DNA from 3 places in the Shimazuella sp. NTD247 genome. Region 2 is predicted to be linked to each of the others. Evidence: riboswitches for the same ligand, from Rfam matches in the RefSeq annotation. Region 2 holds a riboswitch; each other region holds the start of a gene.

Region 1 (7,326 bases), 260 kb from region 2:
ATTAACTCACCATTTAAAAGTTCTTCGAGAAGGAGGTGTGGCACAAGTAAGGATTGAAGGAACGCAGCATTTTTATTCGTTGCGTTACGATGATCTAGAGGAACTTTTTCCAGGATTGCTCAAAGCGGTTTTACAGGTGAATCCAGAAATGATTGAATAAATTTTAATTATAAAATGTATGTTGTTAATGATAGCGGTTATAGGGATTTAATTGAGTAGCGATAGCTATTTAGTTAGTGGTTCATTTATCGTTTCATACTGTGTTAGTATATAGTTGAAGTTTATCTTCTTTGTTGAATGGAGAACCTGATGCTAAAGTTTGTGGAGAAGCGAAAGAAGGCTTTGCTCCTTCAGACAGGTGTTGATCATATTTTGAAAAAGTATGACACTCCTCAAAAGCTAGAGAGTAACAAGCATAATGCCATTCAAATTGCTTGGAGTGCCATTTCAGATAAGGCTGTAGAGCTTGGTTTGCAGCATTTCAGTAACAAACCCAACGGTATTGAAGCTTACAACGAGGCGCTAAAGGTTCTTCAAAGCAAGAAGTGAACGGAACTTGCAGCAACTAACTTGTTGTTGTACAAGTAGAGTCTGGATGATAAGGTTTACTTCATCTAGGCTCCCGAGAATAAAAGAAGTTTATAGATTGGAGTCTTCCATGACAGGGAGGCTCTTTTGATTAGGTTGTTGTTATCAAAAGCATGATAATCTTTCAAAAGAGGAATTTTTTATAACGGTAGGATGGAGGAATGAAAGTGGCAACACTGGAAGACTTTCATAATTTAGATATTCGAATCGGTACAGTCATTCACGCAGAAGCCTTTCCAGAAGCGAGAAAACCAGCAATTAAATTAATAATTGATTTTGGAGCACTTGGGGTAAAACATTCTTCTGCACAAATTACATTTAGATATGAACCAGATCAGCTGATTGGGAGGCAAGTAGTAGCTGTTGTCAATTTTCCTCCTTTGCGAATTTCTGGTTTTAAATCAGAAGTATTAGTATTAGGAGGCATACCAGGCAGTGGTGATGTAGTTCTTTTGAAGCCGGATGAACCAGTAGAAAATGGTACTCCTGTATCCTGATAAGAAGATCCCACAATATTACCTACTATTGTGGGATCTTCTTTAACTACATACTTGTTTCGTTCAAGAGGATTTGATAAAAACAATCTTGATCCATCTGTGTAGTCATCATATCTTTTATTGCTAAGTTTTGAGAGGAAACAACAGGTATTTTTTCTTTTTCAATGTTTCCACGATAAAAATGAATATGTATAAAAATATTTTTGGCATATTTGGATAAACGATGAAAATAATGCTGGACATCTGCACGAAATCCATACAATTGATTTTCTGTTTTCTCATAGAGTTCACATGAACAAATTTCGGTCGTTAAAAAGTATGTTTGAAAGGTATATGGAACCAAAGCCCGAAAGGATCTATTTTGATTTGGTTGTAATTCTAAATTTGCAGTTAATAACAAATGTGCATAACGATCGATATTTGAGGGAACAGCGAAAGAGATATAATAACACATATTTTTTTTCCTCCTTCTTCATACATAGTATTCTTCTATACAATACCAGAAGAAGAAAACGGAAAAGTTAATAAAATAAAAAAAGACAATCATTTTTCAAAGTGATACTTTATTATTATTAATAAGTGAATTAGTAGGAAAGAAACAAATCAGATATAATAAGAAAAAATACAGTAGGAGATCAAACATGTTAACCATACAACAAATCGAAGCATCTCAAACGTATCATTTGCGGCACGCGGTATTACGATCAAATCAAACACTAGAAGATTGTAAATATAAAGGGGATGAAGATCCTACAACGATTCATTTAGGAGCTTTTTTTGATGGGAAATTGATTAGTATAGGAACATTTTTGCAATCTTCTTGTCCGTTAGTAGAAGCAAAATTACCTTACCAATTGAGGGGAATGGCAACCGATCCGCAGTTTCGTCGACAAAAAGGCGGTAGCTCTATTATCGCTCATGCTGAGAACTTGCTGAAAGCAGAAGGAAGTGATTTACTCTGGTGCAATGCTCGTTTGAGCGCAAAAGATTATTATGCAAATCTGGGGTATATAGAGGCAGGGGAGACATTTGAGATCTCACCTATTGGACTTCATGTGATAATGTATAAGTCTTTGTTGTAATAGAGGAGTATTTCTCCTCCGGAAAATAAGTCTGAGTATTATTATTGTTTTATTTTTATTGTTTATACTAATTGGAATGACAAATGCAAAAAGGAGTAGTATCAATGAAGATTGTTTTTGCTATTATAAGAAAACTCATTGTTTTAGGGTTAGTGTTATTTGTTGGTCTATCGATTGCATTATTGGCTAGTTACACGCTGGGCGGATCGACGACGATGATGGGATTTAGTGCCTCGATAATTGCAATAATTTCGTTTTCGATGATTATGATGGTCAGTAGTTTTATTGGAGATGCAGTTTTCTTTAAAAGGAGAAGAGGTAGGCAATGGATCAATTTGGCGATTATTTTGATACCTAATTTTCTTTTCGTATACTTTTATATTTTAAATGGTGGTCAGTTTTTAGAATTACCTGGATTTCAGATAGTAGGGAATATTTTGCTGTACGGTTCCATTGTATTGGCACTTGTTTTTTGGGGATTAGATGAATGGTCTAGAAAACTTGTACAAAAATGGATCAATAAAACGAGAGAATCACAACCGATAATGGAAAAGAAAATATAAAAAAGATCTGAGTGATTCTTTCACTCAGATCTTTTTTATTAGTAGATCGGAACCCATCCTTCTTTTGCTTTAAAAATACGAATGGCAACTACTTTTCTATCTTCCATCAATGTAAAATAGTGACGATAGTTTTCAGGCACAGAAATGAGGTCTCCCGGTTCCAATTCTACATCTACAAAACGCCCATTTGGACCTTGGATGGCAAAAATACCATGACCACTAACAATAAAGCGTACTTCGTCATCCGTATGATGATGTTCTTTGATAAAGTTTCCTAACAATTCATCTAAATTTGGTGTCGCGTCAGAGAGGGAGATGACGTCTTCCGTTACATAGCCTCTGCGTTTGGAAAGATCATCAATTTCACCTCGAAAAGATTGTATGATCTGTTCTTTTTCTTCTTCCGTAAGGTCATATTTTTCATGAAGTTGACTTGGAAGTTTGGAAATATCCCAATGTTCATAGATTACCCCTTGGCTGTCCAGATAAGTGCTCACTTTTTGTTGGTCTGTTACTCGCTCTTCGTTGTCATGAAAACGCAATTGTGCCATGGTAACACACTCCTTAGATATGTTGTAGTTGTTTTGAACTTAAGAGATGTAGCTTCACTAAATAAGAAAACAGAAATTCAAACGCTTCCAAATGCTTTTTCGCTTCAAAGCCATTTTTTCCCCATGCCGTAATGCCGTGGTTACGAATCAATACAGCAGGAACTTTTGGTTGAATTGCTTTTCCAAAAGTAGTCGCTAGTACAGTAAGGTCTGCTGTATTTTCAATAATAGGAATTGCAATCTCTGCATTTTGTTCCCATATCCCAAATGCTTTGATGAGTTCTTGGTTGCTGATCGCTACATAACCTCGATCACCATACAGTTCGGAAATAATATTGTTATCTACCGTATGAATATGAAGGCAGCAGCCTGCAGCTGTTCGCTTATAAACTTCAAGGTGCAGCCCAGTTTCTGCCGAAACTTTTGCAGTTGTTTCTGCAAGCGGAGTGCCTTTTTCATCCACCAAAATAAAATCATCAGGTGTTTGTTTGGTTTTGTCCTTTCCACTGGCGGTAACCAAAAAAGTTTTAGGATCATCATTCACTTTGATAGATAAATTGCCACTCGTACCAGGGAACCAGTCTCTTTTTGCTAATTCTGACTTGATCGTTGCTAGCTCTTCCCATCGTTTTTGTAAAATACTCAACTGACTTCAACTCTTTCTAAGTCTGTTATGATATCTGTGAAATTCTCAAAAGGAGTAAAAGGAATCTGTAGTTTTTGACACTGTTCGATAAGGAAATCTCTTGCATAAACGCGATCTGCGATCTTTGCTGCTTCAAAGTCGGTAACTGAGTCCCCGATAACAATTTTTTCGTATTGATCTGAATCAAATTGTCGGATGATAGATGGTTTACAACAACCACAATCATTGGAGCAGTGCGCATCACATGTATGCGGCCATAATATTTGAATGTTATCTTTCGAAAAATCACTTGCATTACAGTATACATATGGACGATCAATATAACTATCTAAAATCGGGTAAACAAAAAAATCAATGCCACCGGAAACGATGTAGAGCGGGATTTTTTGTTTTTGGGTGAAACGTACAAATGATGCAAATCCATCACGAAGAATCCCAGTTTCTTTTACGTATGCAATAATGTCCTCTTTTAATGAACTAGGCAGAAGAGAAAACATTTTTCCAACGCCTTCTTTAACAGATATCTCTTGAGAAAGGACAGCGTCTTTGATAGCTTCCCATTCGGGAGGTGCGAAATTTTTCATAATGGAGACGATATTGTCTGATTGGGTAATAGTTCCATCAAAGTCACAAAAAATAACTGGCTGCTTGTTCACTATATTGATCCTCCCCAAAGTTCTATAGCTTTTGCTAGTTCGGAATGGGAATGAGCTGCTTCTTTCAAAGATATTCCTTTTTTCGCAGCTTCGATTGCTTGACGAAAAGCTTTTCCACCAGCGATGGCTCCACTTGGATGACCATGTACACCTCCGCCAGCATTGATGACAGAATCGATACCAAAATCAGCAAAGAGCTTAGGAACCAGCGCCGGATGAATTCCAGCGGAGGGCACAGGCAATGCTTTTTTCCAATAATCATGTATACTGCTCAATTCTTTTGCGATACCAAGTGCTGCCGTTTTCTCCAATGCGACACTTCCATAAGGAGAAGGGAATAATACCAAATCTGCTCCTGCGGCACGCAGAAGCTTCCCGTACCAAAGAGAGGAACTGACACCATAAGTAGGAGAGGCTGTTACCGCACCTCCGAAAGCAGGATGTGCTAAAATAGGAACATGTATGTCCTTATCCTCTGCAAGTGCTTGAAGGGTATCCAATCCATATGTAAATACGTTAAATAACAAGGCACTGGCTCCAAGATAGACAGCATGTTTTGCTTTTTCTACTAATTCAGTAGAACGACCAGAAAGATTTACAGCATATAAAGTTGTTTCCCCAGTTTCTTGCTCGGTTTCTCTAAGTACTTTTTTTGCAATGGCAATGCGCTGTTCAAAAGGACAAGTGGGATTATCAAATAATATTTCATCATCCTTGATGATATCCACACCACCAAGTGCCTGTTCTCGAAGTTGGTGCTCAAAAAAAGAAAGATCTCTGCCGATAATCCCTTTAAAGATACTCATTAGTAGGGGTCGATCAGTCACTTCCAGTAAATTGCGGACACCGAGAACACCAAAAGATGGGCCTGGAAATCGTTGTGCTAATTCAGGAGTAAACTCCAGATCAATTAGCTTTATTTTTCCATCTAGGGAGAGTTTTCCAAATACGGTTGTTAAAATAGCAGGTATATCCGCAGAAAAATTAACGGATGGATAGGAAATAGTGATCAATCCCTGTTCTTCTGATAATGTTTGGATTTGAATAACTTCTCCCTTATGTTTAGCCAATTGTTGTTGATCTAATTTGGGTAGGTCGGTCCATGATCCAACAGTAAGACCAAGGGCGATTTGTTCTGCTTTTTGTAAGAGGTCTCCTTTATTAGGAACAAGATACGTCGCAATTGCTGCTCCCATTGTTCTCCTCCTTTTTTAAAAAAAATAAACCCTCTTCCTGAGGAAGAGGGGAACGTTTACACCGCTTCCTCTTATCTTTCAGTGTGTTCACTGTAAGAATTAGCACCGTTTTTACCAACATGGTAAATCGGTTGCCGGGTTTCATTGGGCTCATCCCTCCACCTACTCTTGATAAGAGAATGTCATTATTGTCTTGTGATTAGATATTACGATTATGATGGAAGAGTATCCTTTTGTCAACGGAATAATTCCAAGCTATCCAATCGGTCAACTGCTTCTTGTAATCGTTCTTCATCTGCTAACAAACCTACACGAACATAGCGATCTCCTGCTTTTCCAAAACCTATTCCTGGAGCGACTGCGATATGTGCATTTTTGAGAACGTGTGTTGTAAAACTTTGTGAATGATAACTATCAGGAACTGGCAGCCAGCAAAAAAAGGAGCCTTTTGGTTTTTGGATATCCCAGCCGATTTTTTGTAATCCTGAAATAAATACATCTCTTCTTTTTTCGTATGTCTGCACCAATTTTTCCACAGAATGTTGCGATTCGAGTAATGCAGTAGCTGCCGCTTCTTGAATAGCACCGAACAAACTGACATAAAAATGATCTTGCAACAATTCAATTGCTTCAATCACCGATGGATTTCCCAAAGCAAAGCCGATACGCCATCCTGCCATGTTGTAGGTTTTACTCATGGTATAAATCTCAATCCCAATATCTTTTGCTCCAGGTGTCTGCAAAAAGCTCAGCGGCTTTTGACCGTCATATCCGATTGCACCGTAGGCAAAATCATGGACTACACAAATGTTATTTGTTTTTGCTGTCAGCACGGTTTTTTGGAAAAAATCAGAAGTGGCCACACCAGCTGTAGGGTTATTAGGATAATTTAAAAACATTAATTTTGCTTGTTCCAAAATGGATGCAGATATATTTTCATAGTCTGGAAGAAAATCATTCTCTGCAAGCAGGGGCATCATTTCCATTTTTGCATCAGCCATCGCAATTCCAGACCAATAATCTGGATATCCGGGATCAGGAACCAAAGCGATATCTCCTTGATTTAAAAAGCATTGTGCGATTTCGACTAAACCAACTTTTCCGCCAAATAATACAGCTACTTCTGTGTGGGGATCAATTGCAACCCCATACTCTCGTTTATAGTAAGTTGCTATTGCCTCTTTGAGAAACGGAAATCCTCGAAAAGGAGAGTATTTATGATAGGCAGGGTTTGTAGCTGCTGTTTGCAAAGCGGAAATAATATGGTTTGGAGTTGGTAAATCTGGATTTCCCTGCCCAAGATTAATCACATCATATCCAGCTTGCGAATAACGATTCACATCTTTCACTAATTTAGCAAAAAACTGTTCGGGTAGTTGATGCATTCTTTTTGCATATTGAAATGTTTGCAATTATTCCACTTCCTGTACCTGTTTCTAGTCATTTATGTTATTATTTAGAGGAACAACTGTCAAAATGTTTTTGGTTAGTAAACGAATGTTTATTGACAAAATGAAGAGAACGATTTAATATTCGATTTAAATTCT
Region 2 (7,326 bases):
CATTTCCTTGTTCTGCTGTGATGGTTTGATTGGTATTGGTTATCTCCTGTGCTTTTCTTTTTGCTTCTTCCAGCTTAGGATTCTTTTCACCTTGGTTGTCTGGAGTTTTCGGATCATTTGGATTCTTTGGTGGCGTCGGTTTGGTAGTATCTCCTTCCCCATTTTGGTTAGGAATAACAATTTTCACTGGTATAAATACTTTTGTAGGTATTTTTTTCGTCGATTCATCATCTCTAATCACATGAACAAACTGCTTATTTATGTTTTCAATGAAAGGTTTCGGAGCTGTCTCTTGATGTTCTGCTTGTTTTTGTTCTTTATGTGAATAAGTGACCACTTGTTTCTTCGATTTTTTCTGTTGTTCAGCAAATGCATTTTCATTCTCGTTATTTTGCTTTGATGGAAACGTTACCAACCCACAACCTGCTAACACAGTAGCAAAGAGAAAGAGAATAATAAGATAAATGTAACGTGACATACAGACCTCCAAAATCGCACAATTTATCGGAAAATTAGAACAGAATGGAACTAAGAACATTCTCCAAAAAAAATAGTTAGAAATCAATAGGAAAAAGCAGTAAATTGTTACTTTTTTAAAAACAAAAAACAGGCAACTTTTCTAAAAGTTACCTGATAGAGAAATCATTTTAAAACCGATAGATACTCTCTACGATGACACCACAGAAGTACGTTAGACCTAGACATATTGAACTAATCATCCCAGGAGCTTCTAAAAACATTGAAATGTCGGAGTTAAAATAAACATACAACAATGCATATGTAATTGGGAAAATCGTATTTAACACCAATATAATTCGTGAGATTGTCCCACATGCTGTTATATTTCTCCGGTAGTAATACCCTAGTAGTGTGTTGACAAGAAATACGAAAGTGAGAAGTCCATAAAGCAACCCATCACCAAGTGCTTTTCCAAGTATCATAATCCCAAAAAAACAGGCAGTGTAAAGCTGAAAGATAATGGGATATCGAGCAATCGGTTTACGATACCAGTCATTTAACACTACCACTAGATTTAATGTAATCACCACTAATGTTGTTAGAAGTAGTAGCACTGGCCATAAGTAAGACCATTCGAAAAAATTGATAATAATTAACCCTGAGACAAATGGTAAAACATACAATACCCACAGTCTTAGTGTATAGCGTGCTGCTGTGAGGGAAATGTTTCTGTTTTGTGTTTCATGATTCACTTGCCTCACCTCAAAGCAATAAACAGAATACTTTTATTATAGCACAAAAGGTGATATTTCACAAAAGTTTCATTTTTATTTATTCTTTTGCTTGCCACCATGTGATAGCATACATGGTCTTTGCATCACAAATTTCTCCCGATCGAATTTTAGCTTCACATTCTTCCTTCGTCAACTCCGCACATTCAACAAATTCATCTTCGTCTAATGAGATATCTCCTAGTGACAATTCACTTGCCTCATAGAGATGAATAAATTCATTAGCAAAACCAGGAGAAGTATAAAAACCACCAATTTTTTGCCATTTGCTCGCAGTGTACCCTGTTTCTTCGGCTAACTCTCGTTTTGCACTTGTTTCCGCTTCTTCATCCAACTCCAATTTCCCTGCTGGAATTTCCAAAATTGTTTTCTCTAATGCTTTTCGATATTGCCGTACCATTACCAATTTGTTTTCTTTTGTTATTGCGATAATCGCAACTGCACCTGGATGTTTCACTATTTCACGATAAGAAGTTCCCCCATTTGGAAGCGATACTTTATCCAAATGCAAATCAATTATTTTCCCTCTGTATATTTGTTCAGATGTAAGAGTTTTTTCTTCTAGGTTTTTTTTCACTGTAATGTCTCCTCCTATGTATTCATATTTTTATTATATCTTTTTTCTGGCAACACTGGACGAATAGCACAGAATGGAGGACAATAATGAAGAATAAAAGTATTCGATTAACAGGTAAAGCGTGGCAAATCCGATCACAATTGCGTGAATGGGCAAAATCTCCGATCACTTTAGCTGAATTCATTGATCGTAACACCAAAAAAGGATCACATCTACGCCTTATCAAGTAAATTTTATTTTGAGGTGAAAAGCTCTGAACTCCTATCAAGCAGATTCTATTACATCCTTGCAAGAGGCTTTATCAGAAATAAAAAAATGGGAGAAAGATCAATCAGATCTATGGTTTTGGGAGAAGATCGGTCGTATTCCTTTTGCGATTTTAGACAAGATCACACCGAAAATTATTCATAAATATATTGGTATCGCTCTGGATGAATTAGGAAGTTATATCCAAACAGGCGGGCAATATCTCATTGCACAAGATAAGATTTTACAACGATATAAACCATACCTTTTTTTGCAATCATCAGATGAAATAACAATCGATCGAATTGCTGAAGTCCCGTTACATCTCATGAACCAAGTAGCAGAAAAAAACAAAGAAAATCATGCGAACTTCGCTACGGTGCAAGGTGCGACAACAGGGTTTGGCGGTGTATTTACGTTAGCAATCGATATACCAGTAGTTCTTGGAACCTCATTAAAGGTTTTACAAGAAATGGCAATCACCTATGGATATGATCCAAGAGAAAAAGAAGAACGAATCTTTATTGTTAAATGTCTTCAGTTTTCCAGTTCCGATTTCGTTGGAAAACAGGCTATTTTAAACGAATTAACTGCTATGAGTACAGAACAAGAAGCCATTTCCAAGCTCCAAGGATGGCGAGAGGTGATTTATTCCTATCGCGACAACTACGGATGGAAAAAATTATTTCAATTGGTACCTATACTCGGCATGCTGGTTGGCGCGATTATTAACCGTTACACCATACAAGATGTTGCAGAAGCAGGTCAAATGCTCTATCAAAAGAAACGAGTGTTAGCCAAATTACAAAAACTTGAAGAGGAAAAAACAAAAGAACAAACTGATCCTTCCTCAGAAAGGGACTCCGATGAAAATCTTTGATATCAGTGAGCCCCTTTATCAGAATATGACTGTTTGGCCAGGAGACAATCCTTATCGATTTCAACTGGATGCAACGATACAAGAAACAAATACTGCAAATGTGGGCTCTATTTCCTTCAGTACACATACCGGCACACACATCGATGCTCCTTTCCATTTTGATCAAAATGGAAAGAAAGTTCATCAACTCGATCTTTCTATTTATATTGGTAGATGCCAAGTTATTCATTTAACTGACAGCACTTCTATCACAACAAATCAACTGAATTCTTTGCAGCTTCAACAAACCGAAAGATTACTAATCCGTACGAATCTGTGGAAAGACAGAACGTCATTCCCAGATTTCTGCTCAGACATTGCTCCCGATGTCCCATTATTTTTAAAGCAAAAAGGCGTAAAATTGCTTGGGATTGATTTACCTTCTGTCGACCAGTATGATAGTGAAACTTTACCTATTCATCATGCACTGCATCAACATGGAATTCATATTTTGGAGCGGGTAGTATTGGATCACATCCAACCTGGCATATATGAATTAGCGGCTCTTCCATTATTGATCAATGAAGGAGATGCTAGTCCTGTCCGAGCAATCCTCCGACAACCACAAACTCAATTCTCTTTGGTTACTCAAAAAAACCCCTAGCTCTTATCATATAGGGGTCTTTTGCTATTCTCCATCGAAAACTTATGTATCTTTTATAGCTGTTATCTTTTGTTTGCTCAATCCATTGATCAGGGGACACAGATTCTTTCATGAAAAATACGGTATAAAGATAAAAACATAATATCCGATCGAAACTGTCCTCGACTCACTCCTTTTTCTAAAATCTCAACTCTTCTTTAAGAAAGAATAGATGGGTTCTTTTTAATAGATTAAAATATTTATGTCGCTTTAAGATATTATTCTATGTAAATTAAACTTTCGGAAAGAAATATCATTCTTATCCAGAGAGGCGGAAGGAATTGGCCTGATGAAGCCTCGGCAACAGGTTTATGATAAACACTGTGCCAAATCCAACAAGGTTCTGCTTGAAAGATAAGAAGAGGAAATCGAATTTAAACCTCTTGGTCTTTTCAGGACAAGGGGGTTACTTCATACATATGAAGTAACATCGAAACTCATGAAGCAACGAGTCTTGTTTGGAATTATTAAAATAATAAAATTTGTGGGGGTAAATTTTTTATGTCTGTAAAAGAAACACAAAAACTAATCGCACAAATCCCGAAACATATTCGTGAACAATACGGATACTATCGGAATTTTTCTGATGAAATTTTTTCCAAAGGTGTTCTATCAGCGAAAGACAAAGAAATAATCGCCATTGCAGTAGCACATGTTACCAAGTGCGTGTACTGCATTCGTTTTCATACTCAAAAAGCAAAAAAATTAGGATTGTCCATCGAGGAATTATTAGAGGCTGTTACTATAACTGGAGCAATTGAGGCCGATAATGTCATTACATTTTATCAATCCAATCACAAACTCGATACTTATTTTCCAAATCATGCTGAGAAACATCTTGCCTTTATTGATCAGGCTTCCAAAGAAGGCGTGTTAAGTCAAAAAACGAGATTATTAACCATTGTTGCTGTTACACACGCATTACCAAATGTAATTGTTCAACAAAAAGCTCTGCAACATGCACTGGATAACGACATATCAGAAGAAGAAATTCAAGATGCTATTTTAGTAACGGCTGCGATGAAAACAGGTGGAGCAGTTTCTCATGCTGCCGAATTAGTCAGTGAATACAATGAGTAAACAGAAGTTATCTTTGACAAATCAATCTTATTTGATGTGGATTATTCCTGTGCTGTTTCTTATATGCTAGGAATTTTTTGGAAGGGCTGATGACAATATGGAGTAGTAAAAATAGATCAACATGCAATCGATGTACAACAAGACCTGACAGATACTTTCTTTAAACTAAAAGTGCTGCCGAAAAATGTAAATATTAACTCATCTATCAATAAAACCCCAAACTCGCTTCCTGACAGTGTAAAATAAAAACGAAGGAGAACATCTGTCCTTCGTTTTTATTTTTGTTTCATTTAAAACTATTTTCTAACAACAAAAAGACACCGATTTTTGATCGGTGTCTTTTTTTATTTCAATATTTGCTGGTAAACATAATAGTTTAGCCAATTGCTAAAAAGAAGGTTAGCGTGCGCCCTCCACAAATGAACGGGCAGATGTTTGGGATCATCTTCCGGGAAATAGTTTTCTGGGAGATCAATGTGGATATCTTTTTTTGTATCTCGTATATACTCTTCTCGCAAAGTAAGTAAATCATATTCCGAGTGGCCAGTAACGAATACTTGCTTCTTATCCGTACTTGCTATGAGATATATTCCTGCTTCATCTGACTCTGATAATATTTCTAGATTCGGGATTTTCTCTATATCCCCACTCCGAATGTCCGTATAACGAGAATGCGGAGCATAAAATATATCATCAAAACCACGTAACAACTCTGTATTTGATTTCGTAACCTTGTGCTTATATATCCCCGACAACTTCTTTGCTAATGGGTACTTCTGAATGCCATAATGAAAATATAATGCAGCTTGTGCACCCCAGCATATATGCAAGGTAGAAGTTACATTGCTACTTTTCCACCGCATGATCTCTGTGAGTTCTTCCCAATAATCCACCTGTTCATATTCCAAATGTTCCACAGGTGCTCCTGTGATAATTAATCCATCAAAATACTGCTCCTTGATTTCTTCAAAGGTTTGATAAAACATTTCTAAATGACTTGGCGGTGTATTTTTGGAAGCGTGGGTTTGCAGATGCAGAAAACTCACCTCCAGTTGCAAAGGAGAATTACCAAGCAAACGGAGTAACTGCGTTTCTGTTGTTATTTTCGTTGGCATGATATTTAAGATCATAATTTTGAGTGGTCGTATCTCTTGATGGAATGCTTTTTCTTCAGGCATTACAAAAATATTTTCTTTTTGAAGGATTCCAGTAGCTGGAAGGTTATCTGGAATCTTGATCGGCACTACCCTTCCCTCCCATTTATTGTTGGCTTTTTGCTAATGCTTGTGCCAAATCTTCAATAATATCGTCAATCGACTCAATCCCAACAGATAGACGAATGAGATCTGGGGTCACACCAGCTGCTTTTTGTTCTTCTTCTGTTAGCTGTTGATGCGTTGTACTTGCTGGATGAATAATAAGTGATTTTGCATCTCCTACATTTGCTAGGTGGGAGAATAAAGAAACATTTTCAATCAATTTTCTCCCTGCCTCTGCTCCCCCCTTAATCCCAAATGTAAAGATCGCACCTTGACCGTTCGGTAAATATTTTTGTGATTTTTCAAAGGATGGATGATTTTCTAATCCGGGATGATTCACCCAATCAACACTCTCATGCTTCTCTAAAAATTCAGCCACACGCAAAGCATTTTCGCTATGTCGTTCCATGCGGAGGTGAAGTGTCTCTAATCCTTGTAGTAACAAAAATGCATTAAATGGTGAAATAGAAGCTCCTGTATCTCGCAGTAACTGCACTCGTGCTTTTATAATATAGGCCAAAGATCCCAATGCTTGAGTATAGGATACACCATGATAGCTAGGATCCGGCTCTGTCAAATCAGGAAACTTGCCATTACTCCAATCAAACTTGCCAGAATCAACGATGATACCGCCGATACTTGTGCCATGTCCTCCAATAAACTTTGTCGCGGAGTGAACAATGATATCCGCTCCAAATTCAAATGGCCTGCTTAAATATGGAGTAGCAAAAGTATTATCGATAATAAGCGGAATTCCAGATTCATGAGCTACATTAGCAACTGCCTCTACATCCAACACATCTAACTGTGGATTGCCGATAATCTCGGCAAAAACAGCCTTCGTCTTATCAGTTATCGCACTACGAAAATTGTTAGGATTGGTTTGATCTACAAAATGCACGTGAATGCCCAGTTTGGGAAGTGTATGTCGAAATAAGTTATATGTCCCACCATAAAGATTGCTAGAAGCGACAATCTCATCACCTGCCCTGGCAATATTTAAAATGGAGTAAGTAATTGCTGCTTGACCCGAACTGGTAGCGAGTGCTCCAACACCGCCTTCCAGCTCAGCGACCCTTTTTTCTAGAATATCGGTTGTAGGATTCATAATACGAGTATAAATGTTGCCGAATTCCTTTAATGCAAACAGATCTGCAGCATGCTGGGTATCATCAAAGACATAAGAAGTTGTCTGATAAATAGGAACAGCCCGCGCATTTGTTGCAGGATCAGGTGCCTGCCCTCCATGCACAGAAATTGTCTCAGGTCGAAATGTACTCATGTTATTTCCTCCTTTTTTAGCAAACAAAAAACCCCTTCCTTATCCAGAAGAGGCTTGGTTACAGATCCGC
Region 3 (7,326 bases), on a different contig from region 2:
CTGGACTACTGGGTACACTTTAACTCTTGCCGAGGCAAGAATAACAAGCGTGTCTACAATGGTGTACAGGTCTACATTTGTTCCAGTCATGTAGTTATTTATAAGGATGAGCAGTTTATGGTACTCACAGGAGAAAAGTCTTTCACGCCATTTCGTGCAGGTTACTTTGGTAGTGATTATTTCTCCACTTGGGAGAGTTACTTTTGGATCGATCAGTGGCTGAAGATCGGTAAGAATTGCGTTTATCGTGTACAAGAGTCGATCTCCGAGCCGATTTCTCCTCTTGAGAGACACGGTGATGTTTCCTTTGGAAAGATCCTTTTCAAGGGAGGTCTTAAAAAGGAGAAGGTGACAGTGTATGATACCGAACGTCATGTGGTAGTTGTCAAGGCAGATCGTCGCAAGTACATGGTTTTCCCCAAGCATCAAGACAACCCCAAGCCGTTCTCAATCGGGTTCGATGACTGTGAGCAGTTCGGTGTCTGGATCAGCTTCCATGGCATTTGGATCACGGAAGGCCTTCTCTCTCTCGTCTCTGTCATCTAGTTTTATTCTGGTTTTCTCCTATGGAGAAAAGAGGTATCGGCCTCACTCCACTCATTGAGTGGAGTCCAATGATAATAATAGCAATGATCATAAAGAAAATGGCTGGATTTAGTGTGGCCATTTTTTATTTTTACAGAACTCTGCTGTCTTTCCTCCCACGGTTTCAATCGTGGGAGGAAAGACAGCGTTGCTCGGTATCCCTTAGAAAGGGAACGCTTAGAGCAACTATTTTTTGCTGTATTCATTGCTGTTGTTTGAATAAACTTATACCATAGGAAGTGTATCGCGGGAGACATTCCATCACTAGGTAGAAGCACAAAAGAAAAGGGGGGGAACACATGCCAACGATCACACTGCGACTAGAACTACATAAACCAACGGAAGCAAAACAGCAGATGTACAAGCAAATGACGGACGGAACGGAATACGGATTTTGCAAATTGGCTGCTGCAGCACCCAGAGGGAAACACAGCAACAAGTAAAATTTTCCGCGAGTTTTCGCAGGAAAAATTCCCATCTGCGATCGTGAATCAAACGATTCGGGAAGTAAAGTCGCAAAAGAAACATCAGAAAGCAAAAATGTTTCGTAAAATATGGTGTGTTTTTAACAATCAAAACATGAAGGTAGAAAAGGGAAACAAATACGACACAGTCTCTTTCCCGACGCTGGAAAAACGAATCGGTGTACCCGTAGTGGTGCAAGCCTTTCAACGAAAATGGCTGGACAAACTGATCGATGGAACGGTAAAACAAGGAGCGGCGAAGCTATATTGCAAGAAAAAGAAATGGTTTCTCGCTATTGCGATCACATGGGAAGAGGAAGCCTCACCGAATAAAGGTGTCATGGGAATCGACATAGGGCTGCGCTATCTTGCTGTCGCAAGTGTGGGAACCTATTCGCTGTTTTTCAAAGGTTCTTCGGTTGCATAGAAACGTAGACGACATACAGCAAGAAGACGCAAGTGTGGAAAAGCGAAGAAACGAAACGCAATCAAGCGATCGAAAAACAAAGAATCACGCTGGATGCGAGAACAAAATCATTGGATCAGTCGTCAAATCGTCGACCGTGCAATTGCCAACGGTGTTGGCGTGATACGGATGGAAGATTTGAGCGGCATTCGCAATACAGCAAAATCGAAACGCAAGGATCAAGGTCGCAATCTTCACTCATGGTCATTTTATCAATTACGAGAATACATTCGCTACAAATCCGAGATGGCTGGAATTCAATTTGAATTGGTAAATCCGGAATATACCAGCCAAACATGCAAAAATGGTCATCGCTATAAAGCAAATCGCAAGGGACTTCATTTTTGTTGTAAGGAATGTGGCTATCGTAGTCATGCAGATCTCAATGGCGCGATCAATATCGCTAAAGCGATATCCGGTTTAGCAGCCTAGCGTACTGGTAACAGGTACGCCGCCCATGGAGGTACATCATAACTGCATGGGATGGGGTGATGGCACACCCCTGAACTTGGGAGTTGCACAAAACAGAAATGGACTGCGTGCGTGGACTACCCAAGAATCCCACGGCTAAAGCCGTGGGAGTGTCAAAGTTGTCATGATGACAAATATACAATACGATTGTGTAGTTCTAAATAGATAGAGCTCATAGGAGCCATGATGCTGCTTGTTGATCCAAAGAAATGGCATGATTTTAAGGAAAACGCAAAAAGAGTCCCATACTTGGATGAGATTGTTAAGTTTATTGAATTGTGGGCAAATCTGATGGAAAAGCGGATGAGTTCACAAAGTAAAGAAGTAGACGAAATTGCTCTGGATGCGGCTCATGATGTGTTGAACGTGCAAACTATGTTTAATGGGTACATGATGGGTATGGCAGTAGATATACTTGCTGAGCACTGGTATCATGGCAAAAAACTCCAGCAATGGCATAGCTCGCTTCGATCATGAGTAATACAACTCGTCTCTTTTTAGAGACGAGTTGTTCAAGTAAATCAGAATTTTATTTGCGAAGAAGAATTTTTATTGTTTCTAAGCCGATACTTGTATATCAAATTTTCATAAATTTCGATAAAATATATTGTATATTACTTACATAAGGAGGGATCGAATGAAGTTTGTGTTTGACATAGAGAGTGGGGCTGAAGCAATACTTGATCCGTCATTGGAAGTTGTTTTACATCGTCTTGAAATGCTCAATGGGGATGCCCATAAATTTTGTATTTTAGAAGATACAGAAACAGGAAGTTATATCCAGTGCTTTGGAAATGAGCAAGTACAGTTTATTGAGTATCATCAAGTCGATGATAAGCATCATTACCATTATATCTTGGGGGAAGTACAGCCTGAACAAAGCAAACCATGGTATACAAAAATATTTGGATTTCAAGCTGATGGAAAAGATCCATTGAGTAACGAGTGGCATGGTGTGGAGACGACAAAGCAAGTATTTGCTCATTTTTATCAGCATGCAACCGTTCCTGAGATATTCCAGCAGCGAGACATTATTCGATTTCTATAGTTTCATCTTGATTTTTATATTTTTATAAAGTATAATATCATTAACTTGATATGGATTTCTCTTATCCAGAGAGGTGGAGGGACAGGCCCTGTGATACCTCGGCAACCATCCTTATGAGGAAAGGTGCCAATTCCTACAGAATTTTGTTTCTGACAGATGAGAGAAGGCGATATTTGAAGATATCCCTTTTTGCATCATTGTGCAGAAAGGGTTTTTGTTATTTTAGTGGATAAGATAGTAAAATTTTATCTTATCCACATAAGGGCAACTAAGCCTCTGGCTACGTCTTAACGACTTGCCAACTGGCAAGTTTACTTTAGGAGGTGCTTTGAAATTGAGTTTGATCCAGTTGCAAAACGTCTCCAAGCGATTTGCTGAAGTGACAGCACTTGAGCGTGTGTCTGTATCCATACAGGCAGGAGAAATGCTTGGGATTATAGGTCATAGCGGAGCAGGAAAGAGTACCTTGCTGCGAATGATAAATGGTTTAGAACAGCCGACGGAAGGCGAAGTTTTCATACGTGATAAAAATATAGCTGAGTTGAGTAAGGTTGAGCTCAGGCAGCTAAGAAGCAAAATCGGGATGATTTTCCAGCATTTTAATCTGCTCACTTCGCGTACTGTCTTTGACAATATTGCTTTCCCACTGCAGATTGTAGGGAAGAAGAAATCAGAGATAAAGGTACGTGTGGAAGAATTGCTCGAACGTGTGGGCTTGACTGAAAAAAGAAACAGCTATCCATCACAATTGAGCGGCGGACAAAAACAACGAGTAGGAATTGCAAGAGCATTAGCGAATCATCCTGAGATTGTTTTGTGTGATGAAGCAACATCTGCTCTGGATCCAGCAACAACAGATTCCATTCTTCAATTAATTCAAGAGATCAATCGAGAAACAGGGATCACTTTTGTGTTTATTACCCATGAGATGTCTGTTGTAAAAAAAGTATGCTCTCATGTGGCTGTTCTTGAGTCTGGCAGTGTTGTAGAAAGTGGTTTAGTAACAAATGTATTTCAAGATCCAAAACATCAGGTCACCAAAACTTTTCTTGGTTTGACAGAAGAAAAAGGAGGGAAGCGAATTGTCTCCTAGTCTTGATTGGTCACTTATTTTGCAAGGAACACAGGAAACATTATTGATGGTAGCAATTTCTACATTTTTTTCTGCATTGATCGGTGTTCCATTAGGCATTTTATTGGTAATTACGGATAGAGGGCAGTTTTGGGAAGTTCCTTGGATACAAAAAGCATTAGGATTTGTCGTAAACGTTTTTCGCGCAGTTCCCTTTATTGTCTTGATCTTATTCTTATTTCCAGTTACCAAATGGATTTTGGGAACTTCGCTTGGAACGACTGCAGCTACGATTCCATTAATCGCTGGCGCTGCACCATTTTTCGCAAGAATGGTGGAGACAGCAATTCGAGAGATCGACCGAGGTGTGGTAGAAGCAGCAGAAGCAATGGGAGCAAGTCCTTTTACGATCGTATGGCGTGTTTTTCTTCCAGAAGCAATGCCCGCGATTGTCTCTGGTTTAACCGTTTCTTGTGTCAGTCTGATCAGTTATTCAGCGATGGCTGGTATGGTTGGCGGGGGAGGCTTGGGTGACCTTGCCCTTCGCTATGGGTTCCAAATGTTTGACGAAAAGATGATGTTCGCCTGTGGTATTTTATTGGTTGTATTGGTTCAGTTGGTTCAATGGATAGGCGATTTTATCGCCCGTCGCTTAGATAAAAGAAATTTACAATCATAAAGGTGGAGTATGGGAATGAAAAAAGGTATATTACTTGGTTTATCCTTACTTTTCGCATTTGTTTTATCGGCTTGTGGAAATTCGAATAATAGCACTGGAAATACAGAATCCAAAGTATTAAAGGTAGGAGCTACGCAAGTACCTCATGCAGAGATATTAAACTTTGTGAAGCCGATTTTGAAAAAGCAAGGCGTTGATCTTCAGGTGCAGGTTTTCCAAGATTATGTTTTACCAAACCGTTCTGTAGAAGAAGGGCAGATCGATGCAAATTATTTTCAGCATATTCCTTGGATGGAAACAACGAATAAAGAAAATAACTATCATATCGTAAAAGTTGTAGGTGTTCATATTGAACCAATGGGTGTTTACTCCCAAAAAATAAAAGACAAAACCAAAATTCCAAATGGGGCAACAGTAGCAATTCCAAATGCTACATCTGAAACTACCCGTGCTTTGTTGTTATTGGATGCAAATGGTGTCATTAAATTAGATAACCGCACTGGCGAAAAAACAGCAAAAAATATTGTATCTAATCCGCATAATATCGAACTAAAGCCTTTGGAGCCGGCAATGTTACCAAGAGTTTTGGATCAGGTAGATCTTGCTGTGATTAATACTAACTATGCACTACAAGCAAAACTAAATCCAACGAAAGATGCACTGTTTATTGAGGATTCAAAGTCTCCTTATGTGAATGTATTAGCTACCAAAAAAGGAAAAGAAAATGATCCTCGAATCCAAAAACTAGCAAAAGTATTGAATTCACCTGAGGTGAAAAAATTTATTGAGGATAAATACAAAGGTGCAGTTGTACCAGCATTTTAAAGCAAAAAGGCAGGGGTGTATGATAACCCTGCCTTTTTTTCTATTCAATTAAATTGGAATATATCGAAAAAAATGATTATAATGGTAGTTGTCTTATTGCCTTTTTCCATGGAGAAAAAAATGATCCCGAATGTTTCGATCAGTGATATCGATCTGGCGCGTTATATTAGCCGTCAGATGTATCTGCATCCCTGCAAATCATTTGAAGAGACCAAGTGGACACTTCCGTTTCTTGAAAAACTTCTGAAGAAGTACAAGATTCCCTTTATGCGAATTCCAGTTGCCAATGGGCTTACCTATGGCCTGAGAGTTCAGATTAAGGGAGAAAAGGGGAGCGGCCCTTCTATTTTGTTCCGTGGCGACATAGATGCACTTCCCATGGTGCCAAGGCCAAACGCCGGTGTCAAGATAGGTTTTGATAATGCTTGTCATAACTGTGGGCATCATTATCACACAGCGCAAGCATTTGTCATTACAAAGTGGTTTTATGAGAATAAGGACAAATTCGCTGGGATAATGACCATCATGTTCCAGCCTGCGGAGGAACAGCCTCCTGGAGGCTGCAGAGATATGATGGAATATATGGTAAATGTGCTTGGGGATCGGTTTGATGCGGCAATTATGTATCATGTAAACCCTGATCTTCCAGCAGGAAAATTTGCTGTTCGCAAGGGCGCTATCACCGCTAGTTATGATACTTTCTATGTGCGTGTCACTGGTAAGGATGGTCACTCTGGACATCCAGACAAGGCAAAAAATCCAATCGATCCGACTGTCGAAATGGTTTCCATGCTTCGGCAGATTTTCGCTGGATCACTTAAGCCATATTGGGAAGAGGAGTATCCCGAACTGTATGCTTGGGTGCATTCTTTGGGGCTGTCAGAAGATGAATTTTGTACCGTTATTACGAAGATCCATTGTGGACAGATGGACGACCACCCGAATCATCACAGTGCACCAAATGTGATCTCGGAATATACTGTTTTTAATGGAACCGTTCGTTGTCATGATCCTGCAGTTCGGGAGAAGATTCTCTCATTCATCGGTGAGTTTGCCCAGCGATTTATTGCTTATCATCCTGGGTATAAGGTTATGCCGATCATCGAAGAGGGCTATCCTTATCCTTGCATCTGTGATGCTTCCCTAGTTGATCTCTTTACGGAGACCATCGGAGAGTTGCTTGATGAAGATAGCGTAGAAGAAGCAGTTCTTTCGAAGGGTGGAGAAGATTTTGGTGAAGTGCAAAAATATGTAAAGAAAATGCTGCTTGCTCGTCAAGGAGTAGGTTTTGTCGGACGACCGATTACTAGTCTTCATTCCAATGATGTTGAGTTTAATGAGGAAGCAATTCCCGTTGGACTGGAAGTGATGCTTGCGTTTTTGCTTCGTCTTCTTCATCAGTAAATAGAAAAATAAAAATAAAAAATAATTACATATATACACCCTCAAGTGTCTCTTGAGGGTGTAAACAATTTTTAAACGGATATTTTTTCTTCTGTTTTTCCTAATTGCAAATGGACTTGCCCGCTTGTCCAATCGGTTATTTTAGTAAGATATTCATCTGCAATTTCAGTTGGTAACCAGATGGACCAGTGTATCTTTTCTCCGTACTCTGGATCATCTAATAGAATAGGGGTATTTCGCAACTCGTGCTCCAATCGACCCAAAAAGGAATAATCAAAAGTCAGAAATACTTGCTGATATGTGTTTTTTGCT

Evidence for each region. Region 2 has a riboswitch for S-adenosylmethionine ahead of AC5WOC_RS04520 (carboxymuconolactone decarboxylase family protein). Riboswitches for the same ligand answer to the same signal wherever they lie in the genome.
Region 1: another riboswitch for S-adenosylmethionine. It lies ahead of AC5WOC_RS05960 (2,3-diketo-5-methylthiopentyl-1-phosphate enolase); the one in region 2 lies ahead of AC5WOC_RS04520 (carboxymuconolactone decarboxylase family protein).
Region 3: another riboswitch for S-adenosylmethionine. It lies ahead of AC5WOC_RS12055 (methionine ABC transporter ATP-binding protein); the one in region 2 lies ahead of AC5WOC_RS04520 (carboxymuconolactone decarboxylase family protein).

The regions. Positions count from the first base shown of each region.
Region 1 covers NZ_JCAJZU010000002.1:302,923-310,248, reverse strand. Annotated here, with positions in the region: gene AC5WOC_RS06005 (ArsR/SmtB family transcription factor) at 1-160, shown strand, start outside; gene AC5WOC_RS06000 (hypothetical protein) at 310-549, shown strand; gene csaA (chaperone CsaA) at 756-1,085, shown strand; gene AC5WOC_RS05990 (hypothetical protein) at 1,132-1,539, opposite strand; gene AC5WOC_RS05985 (GNAT family N-acetyltransferase) at 1,727-2,167, shown strand; gene AC5WOC_RS05980 (hypothetical protein) at 2,272-2,730, shown strand; gene AC5WOC_RS05975 (1,2-dihydroxy-3-keto-5-methylthiopentene dioxygenase) at 2,769-3,281, opposite strand; gene AC5WOC_RS05970 (methylthioribulose 1-phosphate dehydratase) at 3,295-3,927, opposite strand; gene AC5WOC_RS05965 (2-hydroxy-3-keto-5-methylthiopentenyl-1-phosphate phosphatase) at 3,924-4,583, opposite strand; gene AC5WOC_RS05960 (2,3-diketo-5-methylthiopentyl-1-phosphate enolase) at 4,583-5,779, opposite strand; SAM riboswitch class I at 5,848-5,957, opposite strand; gene AC5WOC_RS05955 (pyridoxal phosphate-dependent aminotransferase) at 6,016-7,191, opposite strand.
Region 2 covers NZ_JCAJZU010000002.1:43,003-50,328, forward strand. Annotated here, with positions in the region: gene AC5WOC_RS04490 (SH3 domain-containing protein) at 1-478, opposite strand, end outside; gene AC5WOC_RS04495 (hypothetical protein) at 648-1,211, opposite strand; gene AC5WOC_RS04500 (NUDIX domain-containing protein) at 1,291-1,827, opposite strand; gene mciZ (Z-ring formation inhibitor MciZ) at 1,914-2,057, shown strand; gene AC5WOC_RS04510 (EcsC family protein) at 2,105-2,953, shown strand; gene kynB (arylformamidase) at 2,940-3,596, shown strand; SAM riboswitch class I at 3,892-3,996, shown strand; gene AC5WOC_RS04520 (carboxymuconolactone decarboxylase family protein) at 4,137-4,715, shown strand; gene metA (homoserine O-acetyltransferase MetA) at 5,060-5,959, opposite strand; gene AC5WOC_RS04530 (homocysteine synthase) at 5,976-7,256, opposite strand.
Region 3 covers NZ_JCAJZU010000004.1:253,040-260,365, forward strand. Annotated here, with positions in the region: gene AC5WOC_RS12035 (hypothetical protein) at 1-546, shown strand, start outside; partial or broken gene AC5WOC_RS12040 (RNA-guided endonuclease TnpB family protein) at 885-1,947, shown strand; gene AC5WOC_RS12045 (hypothetical protein) at 2,170-2,463, shown strand; gene AC5WOC_RS12050 (VOC family protein) at 2,624-3,034, shown strand; SAM riboswitch class I at 3,093-3,197, shown strand; partial or broken gene AC5WOC_RS12055 (methionine ABC transporter ATP-binding protein) at 3,375-4,085, shown strand; gene AC5WOC_RS12060 (methionine ABC transporter permease) at 4,117-4,785, shown strand; gene AC5WOC_RS12065 (MetQ/NlpA family ABC transporter substrate-binding protein) at 4,801-5,610, shown strand; gene AC5WOC_RS12070 (M20 metallopeptidase family protein) at 5,731-7,014, shown strand; gene AC5WOC_RS12075 (YigZ family protein) at 7,086-7,326, opposite strand, start outside.